One region of the Peribacillus sp. NPDC076916 genome, then DNA from elsewhere that is predicted to be linked to it. Evidence: riboswitches for the same ligand, from Rfam matches in the RefSeq annotation. Region 1 holds a riboswitch; each other region holds the start of a gene.
What was found. Region 1 has a riboswitch for lysine ahead of dapA (4-hydroxy-tetrahydrodipicolinate synthase). Riboswitches for the same ligand answer to the same signal wherever they lie in the genome.
Positions count from the first base shown of each region.

Region 2: it holds a riboswitch for lysine, as region 1 does, so the genes downstream of both, ACQKFG_RS14505 (amino acid permease) here and dapA (4-hydroxy-tetrahydrodipicolinate synthase) in region 1, are expected to answer to the same signal.
Region 3: it holds a riboswitch for lysine, as region 1 does, so the genes downstream of both, ACQKFG_RS12860 (aspartate kinase) here and dapA (4-hydroxy-tetrahydrodipicolinate synthase) in region 1, are expected to answer to the same signal.

Region 1 is NZ_JBNNIU010000002.1:757,266-760,753, reverse strand. It holds gene ACQKFG_RS08640 (metallophosphoesterase) at 1-856, opposite strand, end outside; partial or broken gene ACQKFG_RS08635 (MFS transporter) at 1,162-1,477, shown strand; lysine riboswitch at 1,869-2,047, shown strand; gene dapA (4-hydroxy-tetrahydrodipicolinate synthase) at 2,182-3,078, shown strand.
Region 2 is NZ_JBNNIU010000004.1:166,474-169,961, forward strand. It holds gene ACQKFG_RS14500 (LacI family DNA-binding transcriptional regulator) at 1-637, shown strand, start outside; lysine riboswitch at 893-1,078, shown strand; gene ACQKFG_RS14505 (amino acid permease) at 1,174-2,625, shown strand; gene ACQKFG_RS14510 (glycoside hydrolase family 13 protein) at 2,665-3,488, opposite strand, start outside.
Region 3 is NZ_JBNNIU010000003.1:677,503-680,990, forward strand. It holds gene uvrC (excinuclease ABC subunit UvrC) at 1-1,671, shown strand, start outside; lysine riboswitch at 1,733-1,909, shown strand; gene ACQKFG_RS12860 (aspartate kinase) at 1,998-3,230, shown strand; gene ACQKFG_RS12865 (YslB family protein) at 3,293-3,488, opposite strand, start outside.

The sequences.
Region 1 (3,488 bases):
CAATCATACCTTGACTAATATCCCGATATCCTTCAGGATGAAACCCTTGAAGTTTACCCGGCTCTAATTCCAAATAACTTACAGAAGACGTGCCAACAGATGTAAAGTCTTTTTGATGAATCGTTCTAGGGTCTTCGAGTGGATAATGAGAATGGCCTGAAAATGTAATAACCTGTGGATGTTTCTTTAATGTATCATATAAAAGTTCTTTATTTTCCTGAGTTCCCCATAAGTCACTTCCATACACAGTGTCTTTAATGTGTTGATGAAGAAAAACAAAGATTGGTTGGCCCGGATTCTCTTTTTCTGCTGCAGCTAACTTTTCGCCTAGCCAGTTAATTTGATGAACAGAATATAAACCATGCGTATTACCATTTTCCGGACTTAACGTAATAAAATCATATCCATTTACTTTTTTATGATAGTAAAGAGAATCCATTCCTGTTTTCTCGAGAAAACGATCTTGTGCTTTTTCTACTGAAAGTCCATTCCAATAATCATGGTTTCCCATAGTGAACATGGATTGAACATCGCCTTGTTTCTTCTCATTATAAATGGAGAAGAACTTATCATATTCAGTAGCGTAGCCATAGTCCGTTAAATCCCCAACGACAACAAAAGCATCCTGTTTAGGCGCAGCTTTGTTTAATTGATCCATCGCTGTTCTAAACTTGTCCATATCAGCAGTTGATCCATCATCTATATGTACATCACTGATAACAGGAAAAACGAGCTCGGGCTTACGTTTATTATCTGAATTTGAAGATTCCGAGGATGCTTGTACATTTGATAAAGAAGTTGTTAATCCCACCGTTACAATTGTCAACATTGCAGCAAATTTATTTTTCGCTTTCAAAATCATTTTCCTCCTATATATCGTTTAGTCGCTATAATTATGTAAGTATTTCCCAAGAAATAAAATATCCTCCTCATTTTTTAATTTTTATGTGGTTTACCAATTAAAATAGTAACTTTACATTATTAATAAAATATAGGTTCAGTGTAATTTAAATATTAATAAATCAAATAATACCTATGGGCAATAGTCATTCGGTTCACTTAAATTGTTTCTGGAGGAAAACTCAAGATAATTTTTCGCTTGTAGTAATGATTTGCCTTTGCTTGATGTAAAGGGGGAACTACCCCTAAACTACGTAGTTATCCCCACGAATCTTAATGGCTTTTATCATTCCATCTCATGGATTTGTAGATAGGTATGCTGTTATACGTATCTCGTTCCAATACTGAAAGGAATGAAAGCACCAAGAGTTCAATCCGTTTGATCTTGTTTGGCTGTGGATTTATATCCATTTTCAGCAACATACTCGCTGGTAAAATTGCCAGCTATAATGCTATCGAACATCTTCGGTTTGTTTTCCTTTTGCATGCAATTGTTCTGACCAGTTTTTATCGGACCACAGATAATTTTGTCATTGGTTTGGTTAACATTAGCTTGATGTTATCAATGGCCATCCTTTTCAATTTTTTGATAGTGTAATTGAATCAATGGAGTCCTACTTACATGGAAGCGATCCGTTTTCTCGCTTCCTAAACGACACTGATTTTCATATCTTTTCTGCCCTTTGTTAAATTTGTATCATGTCGTCCTCCCCACCTTGATCATCATTCTAAGTATTCATAAGATACATATCAATTTTCATAAGCTCTATCAATTGTAAAACTGACTATAAAAGATTGAAACTTTTCATACAGTTTATTTAATAAAACTATAAATGTTGAGATTACATAATATTAAAAAAGGTGAATCCATGTATTCTAAAAAAACATTTCTAAATTGTCCTTGCAATAAAGAGGATTCCTTGTTATATTACAGTCAATTAAATATTTTCTTACTTCATACTTTTTGAAGTGAGGATAGAGGAGCAAAGACCATTAGTACACATTTTGAGGAGAATGAGATCCCATGACTATTGTGGAAAGGGGAATTTGCCGAAGCGGAAAGAATCTCATGTTCTTGAAGCTGGTTCTGCTATTGAATAAATGCAGGACTGTCATATAGGAAACTATATGGAGGGCTATCTTATGCGCGGAAACATTTTTTTGATAAATATTGTTTCTACTGCAGCAGCGAATCCTCGTTGTTGCTTTTTTGCGTTTATTCCTGAATGGCCCTAACCACCTCTGAATTTTTATAAAAATTATACAAAAGGGTGTGAAGTTATGAATTTTGGCCAAGTTTTAACCGCAATGGTTACCACGTTTAATCATAATGATGAGGTTGATTTTAATGCTACGAAAACTTTAGTAAATTATTTAATTACTAATGGTTCTGATGGATTAGTAATAGCTGGTACAACTGGAGAGTCTCCTACATTAACTGCAGAAGAGAAAGTGGATTTATTCAAAATGGTTGTAGAAGTTGTTGATGGAAGAGTTCCAGTCATAGCTGGAACTGGCTCAAATAACACGAAGGCCTCCATCAGCTTAACCAAACAAGCAGAGGCAGCAGGAGTCGACGGAATCATGCTCGTTACCCCATACTATAACAAGCCGTCTCAAGAAGGATTATTCCAGCACTTTAGTGCTATTGCCCATTCAACATCATTACCGGTAATGCTTTATAATATCCCAGGACGAAGTGTCGTGAACATGTCCGTTGAGACGATTGTTAGCCTCTCAAAAATCAACAATATTGTGGCAGTAAAAGAAGCAAGTGGTGACTTAGATGCCATGGCACAAATCATCAGCAAAACAACTAGCGATTTTACATTGTACAGCGGCGATGATGGGTTAACATTACCGGTTTTTGCCATCGGAGGAACAGGCATTGTTTCGGTTGCTTCCCACATAATTGGCAATGAAATGCAAGAAATGATCAATAGCTTTAAAAGTGGGGATGTCCAAGGTGCTGCCACTGCACATCGCAACCTTCTTCCAATTATGAAAGCATTATTTGCTGCACCAAGCCCAGCACCGGTAAAATCAGCATTAAATATGCGGGGGTTAAATGTTGGAGGTGTCCGCTTACCATTGGTCTCTTTAAACGATGAAGAAAAAAGAGCACTACAAATAGCTCTACAACCGAGTAACGCAGAAGGAATTTTGTTAAGTAAATAAACTTAATGATTCATTATTCGAGTCTTCAATACCGATTTTCTGATTAAAACCCATAATAACCGGGCGAAATTAAAAAAAGCAGTACAAACTTTGAATGAAGTGTACTGCTTTTTAATCGCTGCATGGCTCAATGCTTAAACTAGTTGAGCAATATAATGATTTTATAGGATTAAGGGCAAAAGGAGAATTTACATTTTCAAGAAAAATATATGGTGTATCCAGTAGGAATTGTAAATGTCGAATTTTCTATAGCAATGATTACGGGGATTGATCATAAGCTTATTATTTCTAGTGATGTTGATATGTAATTATTAAGACAGAGTCGTTCCTTCAATCTATAATGGCTCCTTAACAAATTCAAAAGAAATAAAGTAATTATAGCTTTGACGTTCAAAATTTTGAACGAACAT
Region 2 (3,488 bases), on a different contig from region 1:
TATGCTGCAAATGAAGCAGCTCGATGGCATTATCGTTTGTTCAAGGATTTCGGAAATGAAAATCCTTTTGGAATATCAAAAATACGGACCAATCATTTTGTGTGAAGATACGGCCCAGGCTGAATTCTCATCCATCAGCATTGATCATTATGCAGCTTTCTCCTGTGCCCTTGAGTACGTGATTGCTAAAGGATATAAGAAAATCGGATACAGCCTCGGCCGTAAAAAGAGCAGAAATAGTTCCCATCGTACAAAGGCCTTTAACGATATCATGAGTAAACATCAACTGATAAACAATAAAGAATGGCTGTTTGAAGGCAGTTATCACATCAAAGACGGTGAGCAATTGTTTCAGGAATGGAATTCGATGATGGATAAACCTGAAGCCATCATCATCACGAATGATGACACGGCGGCTGGCTTCATTCTCACCGCTAAGAAATCGGGTATAAGGGTCCCGGAGGATGTGGCCATTCTCGGTTTCAATAATGATAGCCTGGGTGAAATGCTCGACATCACGACCATTTCCTTGCCGCTGGAATGGATTGGGAAAATGGCTGTGGACCTATTTGAGAATCCTGAGGTGGTCAAACATGTAAAACTGGACTACGCCCTTATAAAAAGAAGGACCGTTTAATGATCTCCATGCTTTATTTTGGTATATAGCCATTTGAATTCTTCCTTGCCGCCATCATTCATTAACTAGGAAAAAATAACCACATAAAATAATCATTGCGATATTCATGAGATTATTTTATAATTTTGATATAGTAAAGTTTACTCAATTACTAGCAATCTATTAGCGATTGCATGAATTTCATGAGAACTATCGTCTGACGTCACTTACAAGCTGGCGCAACGATTTTAGAAAATTGAATACTTCCTCATTTACCGATGAGTTAGAGGCTGCAGCTTATAAAAGTAAAACGGACGAGATTCTGGAAAATTCAAGACTCCGTTTGAAAGGATAAATTGCCGAAGTAAGGGTATATTCCATGTATATTCTTGCTGGCGGTGTTACCGAACAGGAACACCACTGTCACGCTTTTTCAAAAAAGCGTGGGGAGCTATCTTCGGAAGGATAAACGGGTTTATTATAAACAGCCGTCGATCTTTTTCGACTGCTGTTTTTTATTTTTCGTTCCCTTCCAATAAAAAGGAGTGTAACATCAATTGTCAAATTCACAATCAGCATCAAGCCCTACTGAACTGAAAAGGAGCCTGAAAGCGCGTCATTTAATGATGATTTCATTAGGTGGAACGATTGGAACAGGTTTATTTTTAGCAAGTGGCGGTGCCATTCATTCAGCCGGTCCCGGCGGTGCCTTGGTGGCATACGCAGTCATCGGCATCATGGTTTATTACTTAATGACAAGTCTTGCAGAAATGGCAGCGTTCATGCCAGTGGCCGGTTCATTCCGTGTCTATGCATCCAAATTCGTCGATCCGTCTTTCGGTTTTGCGATTGGTTGGAACTACTGGTATAACTGGGCAATCACCATTGCCGCTGAATTGGCAGCCGTTGTCTTAATTATGAAGTTCTGGTTTCCGGATAGCCCTTCAATTATCTGGAGTGCCATTGCATTAATCACTATGTTTCTTATCAATTACATGTCAGTTAAAGGTTTCGGGGAGGCAGAATTCTGGTTTGCCATGATCAAAGTCGTGACAGTCGTCATTTTCTTGATCACGGGTGTACTGATCATTCTCGGGATCATGGGTGGGAAAGACCCAATTGGTTTTTCAAATTTCACAATGGGCGAAGGTCCCTTTAACGGTGGGTTCTTCACGATCCTGGGCGTATTCATGGCTGCCGGCTTTTCATTCCAAGGAACGGAATTGCTTGGAGTGACTGCTGGTGAAAGTGAGGATCCAGAAAAAAATATCCCAAAGGCAATCAGATCCGTTTTCTGGCGCATCATCTTATTCTATATCCTTGCCATTTTTGTAATTGGAATGATCATTCCGTTTACCGATTCACGTTTATTGAGTGAAGATGTTGCCGTAAGTCCATTCACGCTTGTATTTGAACGGGCAGGCCTTGCATTTGCTGCATCCATCATGAACGCGATCATTCTATCATCCGTACTCTCTGCCGGTAACTCTGGCATGTACGCTTCAACCCGTATGCTATGGGACTTGGCACGTGATGGGAAAGCACCGAAATTCCTAGGCAAGTTAGATAAAAGAGGAGTACCCGTGAATGCACTTATCGTGACTTCTTTAGTAGGCTGCGTTGCATTCTTAGCTTCATTTTTCGGTGATGGCGTCGTTTATATCTGGTTATTGAACGCTTCAGGCATGGCGGGATTCGTCACCTGGGTCGGGATCGCGGTTGCCCATTATCGATTCCGCAAAGCTTACGCAGCTCAAGGCCTTGATATGAATGCTTTACCATTCCGGGCAAAAGGCTTCCCATTCGGGCCTATATTCGCACTCGTCCTTTGCCTTATCATTATCATCGGACAAGGCTATCAAGCTTTCAGCAGCGATGGAATCGACTGGAATTCAATGTTTGTTTCCTACATTGGCTTAATTTTATTTTTCGCCCTATGGTTCGGCTATAAAATCAAGCATAAAACGAAAATCATTCCCCTGGAGGAATGTGATCTTAAATCAAAATAATGCGTAAAGGACCTGTTCTAAGGAGAACAGGTCCTTTTTTCATTTCAAATGATAAACACGGCATTCATATGGACGCAGAGGTTTGCTGGAGATTCCTTCTTCTTCCTGATCATAATTGCCTATCAGCCTTGTGGCTGAATATGCATGCAGCTCTTCAGGCAAAGTATAGGAGGCATCCTCTTCTTTAAAGTTACATAGCACCAACAGCTTTTCTTCTTCAAACGATCTCGTGTAGGCAAATATTCGTTCATCATCCGGCCATAGCAGTTCAAAACGGCCATAAACGACGATTTCATGTTTCTTTCGTATTTGGATAAGCTTTTTATAAAAATGAAAAATGGAATTCGGATCATTATAGGCTTTTTCTGCATTAATCTCTGGAAAATTGGGATTAACCTTAATCCAAGGCGTCCCTTTCGTGAATCCTGCGTTCCGGGAGTCATTCCACTGAAACGGTGTCCTCGCATTATCCCTGCTTCGGGCGTGGATGGCTGACATCATCCGCTCTTTTGACCAGCCATGCGAATTGACGAGTTCTTCATATGAATTCAATGTTTCGATATCACAGTAATCATCGATGCCCTCAAATGCAACATTGGTCATGCCCAGCTCTTCCCCTTGATATATATAGGGTGTCCCTTGAAGCATATGAAGGCAAGCTGCAAGCATCTTTGCGCTTTCAATACGATACTTTCCATCATCACCAAACCTTGAGACAATCCGGGGCTGATCATGGTTGTTCCAGTATAAACTGTTCCATCCATCCCCCTCCAAACCAGTCTGCCACTTAGAGAGAATTCGCTTTAAATCGGTAAGCTTCCACTTATCATTACTCCATTTCCCTGCCGGTCCGCTCCCCAAAT
Region 3 (3,488 bases), on a different contig from region 1:
AAGGTGTTGAAAAATCGTGTCCGTTCTTATTTTACGGGATCTCATGATGGAAAAACATTTCGGCTCGTGAATGAGATTGAGGATTTCGAATACATCGTCACCTCTTCCAATATCGAGGCTCTTATTTTAGAGTTGAACTTAATCAAAAAACATGACCCAAAATATAATGTCATGCTAAAGGATGATAAGACGTATCCTTTCATCAAGCTGACTGCGGAACGCCACCCACGTCTAATCATTACGCGAAAAGTAAAAAAAGACAAAGGGAAATATTTCGGTCCTTATCCGAATGCATTTGCAGCTAACGAAACGAAAAAATTGCTCGACCGCATCTATCCCCTAAGAAAATGCAATACATTACCAGATCGCGTTTGTCTCTACTATCATCTTGGACAGTGCCTGGCCCCATGTGTATATGAAGTAGAGGAACAGGAATATAAAAAAATGGTGGATGATATCAACCGGTTCTTGAACGGCGGGCATACTGAAATAAAAAAAGAACTGACTGAAAAAATGCTAGTGGCATCAGAAGAGCTCGATTTCGAGAGGGCCAAGGAGTTCCGTGACAAGATTGCCCACATTGATATTACGATGGAGAAGCAAAAAATGATGACGACCGATTTCATCGACAGGGATGTATTTGGGTTTGCCTATGATAAAGGCTGGATGTGCGTACAGGTATTTTTTGTTCGGCAGGGTAAATTAATAGAAAGGGATGTTTCACTTTTTCCGGTCTATGATGAACCCGAACAGGAACTTCTTACATTCCTCGGTCAATTTTACGAGATTACGAACCATTTTAAACCAAAGGAAATCTTGCTGCCTGAATCAGTGGATGCCGAAATGGCCGAAGGACTGCTTGGGGTCAAAACGATTCACCCCAAAAGGGGGGCGAAAAAAGACATGCTTAAATTGGCGAATAAAAATGCCTCCATCGCCCTTCAGGAAAAATTCTCTTTGATTGAAAGGGATGAAGAAAGAACGATCAATGCGGTGGAAAACCTCGGGAACCAACTGGGTATCTACACCCCGCATCGAATTGAAGCTTTCGATAACTCCAATATCCAGGGAAGTGACCCTGTTTCCGCTTTAGTCGTGTTCATTGATGGGAAGCCGGAAAAAAGAGAGTACCGAAAATATAAGATCAAGACGGTCCAGGGACCTGATGATTATGAATCGATGCGTGAAGTGGTCAGAAGAAGGTATTCACGAGTATTGAAAGAAGGGCTGCCGCTTCCGGACTTGATCATCATTGATGGCGGAAAGGGACATGTCGAAGCCGTTCGGGATATTTTGGAGAATGAATTGGGCCTTGAGATTCCGCTTTCAGGCCTCATTAAGGATGAAAAGCATAGGACATCGCAATTGATGATCGGAAATCCTCTTGAAATCGTACCTCTTGATTCTCGGAGCCAGGAATTTTACCTATTGCAAAGAATTCAGGATGAAGTGCATCGGTTCGCTATTACTTTTCATCGCCAGCTACGCGGGAAAAATGCGGTTCACTCCCAGCTTGATGATATTCCAGGAGTCGGGGAAAAAAGAAGGAAGCAATTATTAAGGCATTTTGGATCATTGAAGAAAATCAAAGAGGCAACAGTCGAGGAAATCATGGAAGCTGGTATGCCAAAAGGGGTAGCCGAGGGAATCGTTAGAAAATTACAAGAATAATCTTGCTACCGATAAATCACTATGCTATGATTAAAAGGAATTTTTAACTAGACAACTTAAAAGTGCTGATAGAGGTGCGGAATTCAAGAGTAAAGACCTGGAGAAGTATGAGCTTCCATGAAAGGTTTTGAAAGGGGATGACGCCGAAGGAAGACAAGACTCATACCTTGTTTTCCTGGTCCGACATTTAATAAATGGCGGATTGTCAGGGTTTATACCCTGGAGAGCTATCTCACTGTGTTTACAGTATTGGATATGTGATCACAGCAATGAGATATTTCTCATTGCTTTTTTTATTGCCTAAAAAGTAGAGAGGGTGCATGAGGATGGCATTAATCGTTCAAAAATTCGGCGGAACATCCGTCGGTAGCGTAGAAAAAATCAAAAATGTTGCCAATCGGGTAATCGAGGAAGCGGAGAATGGAAATGAGGTAGTCGTCGTTGTTTCAGCCATGGGGAAAACAACGGACCAATTGGTTGCCATGGCCCGTGATATTTCCGGAAACCCGAGCAAAAGGGAAATGGATATGCTATTGACTACTGGGGAACAGGTAACGATTTCCCTGTTAACGATGGCATTGATTGAAGAAGGGCATGAAGCCATTTCTTATACTGGCTGGCAGGCTGGCATGCAAACGGAATCCGTTCATGGGAATGCCCGAATTTTAAACATCGATGCTTCAAGGATCCAAGCTCAGCTTCAACAGAAGAAAATAGTGGTCGTGGCCGGTTTCCAAGGTAACGACGTAAATGGGGAAATCACTACCTTGGGGCGAGGCGGTTCCGATACGACGGCGGTTGCCATCGCCGCCGCGCTGAATGCGGATAGATGCGATATTTATACGGATGTAACGGGTGTTTTCACAACGGATCCACGCTACATAAAAGGCGCGCGAAAACTCCAATCCATTTCTTACGATGAAATGCTGGAACTTGCCAACCTGGGGGCGGGCGTCCTTCATCCAAGGGCAGTCGAATATGCAAAAAATTATCAAATTCCGCTTGAAGTCCGTTCAAGCATGGTGAGAGAGTCAGGAACGATCATTGAGGAGGAAGCAACTATGGAAGAAAATTTAATTGTACGCGGCATTGCTTTTGAAGACAGTATTACGAGGGTCACAATTTATGGTTTGCCCCAATCACTTGGTGCATTATCCACAATCTTTACGACACTTGCGAAAAACCAAATTAATGTGGACATCATCATACAAAGCATGACAGCCGAGGATACGACCAATCTATCTTTTTCCACAAAAAGTGAAGATACGGAAGCGGCCTTGATCGTGCTGGAAAATAATAAAGAACAATTGGGATTCGACCGGGTCGAAACGGAGAGCGGGTTGGCCAAAGTGTCCATCGTCGGATCTGGTATGGTATCCAATCCCGGAGTGGCTGCCGAGATGTTTGAAGTGATGGCCAATACAGGCATCCAGGTGAAAATGGTCAGCACATCGGAAATTAAAGTTTCGACTGTCGTCAATGAAAAGGAAATGGTGAAGGCGGTTGAATCCCTTCATGAAGCATTTAAACTTGGTCAGCATGCAAATGTGCTAGCTTAAGTGCAGGAGTCCAATAAAAAACAGACTTCCGGTAAAAAGGGTAAGTCTGTTTTAAGGGCTAATTAGATTGGATCTCTGGGATCCCATTGGATGGTGAATATCACTTTTTTTGCGCGGCGTTTGATTTCTTCCGTTGATTCGCTGAGGAATTTTTTTTGCAGTGAAAACTGCTCGGCAAGGAAACCGGCTTCAAGCTGGAAGTGACAATCAGGGTGTAAGTCCAGGCGGCGGCTGATTATTTCACCCGTCAGGGATAAT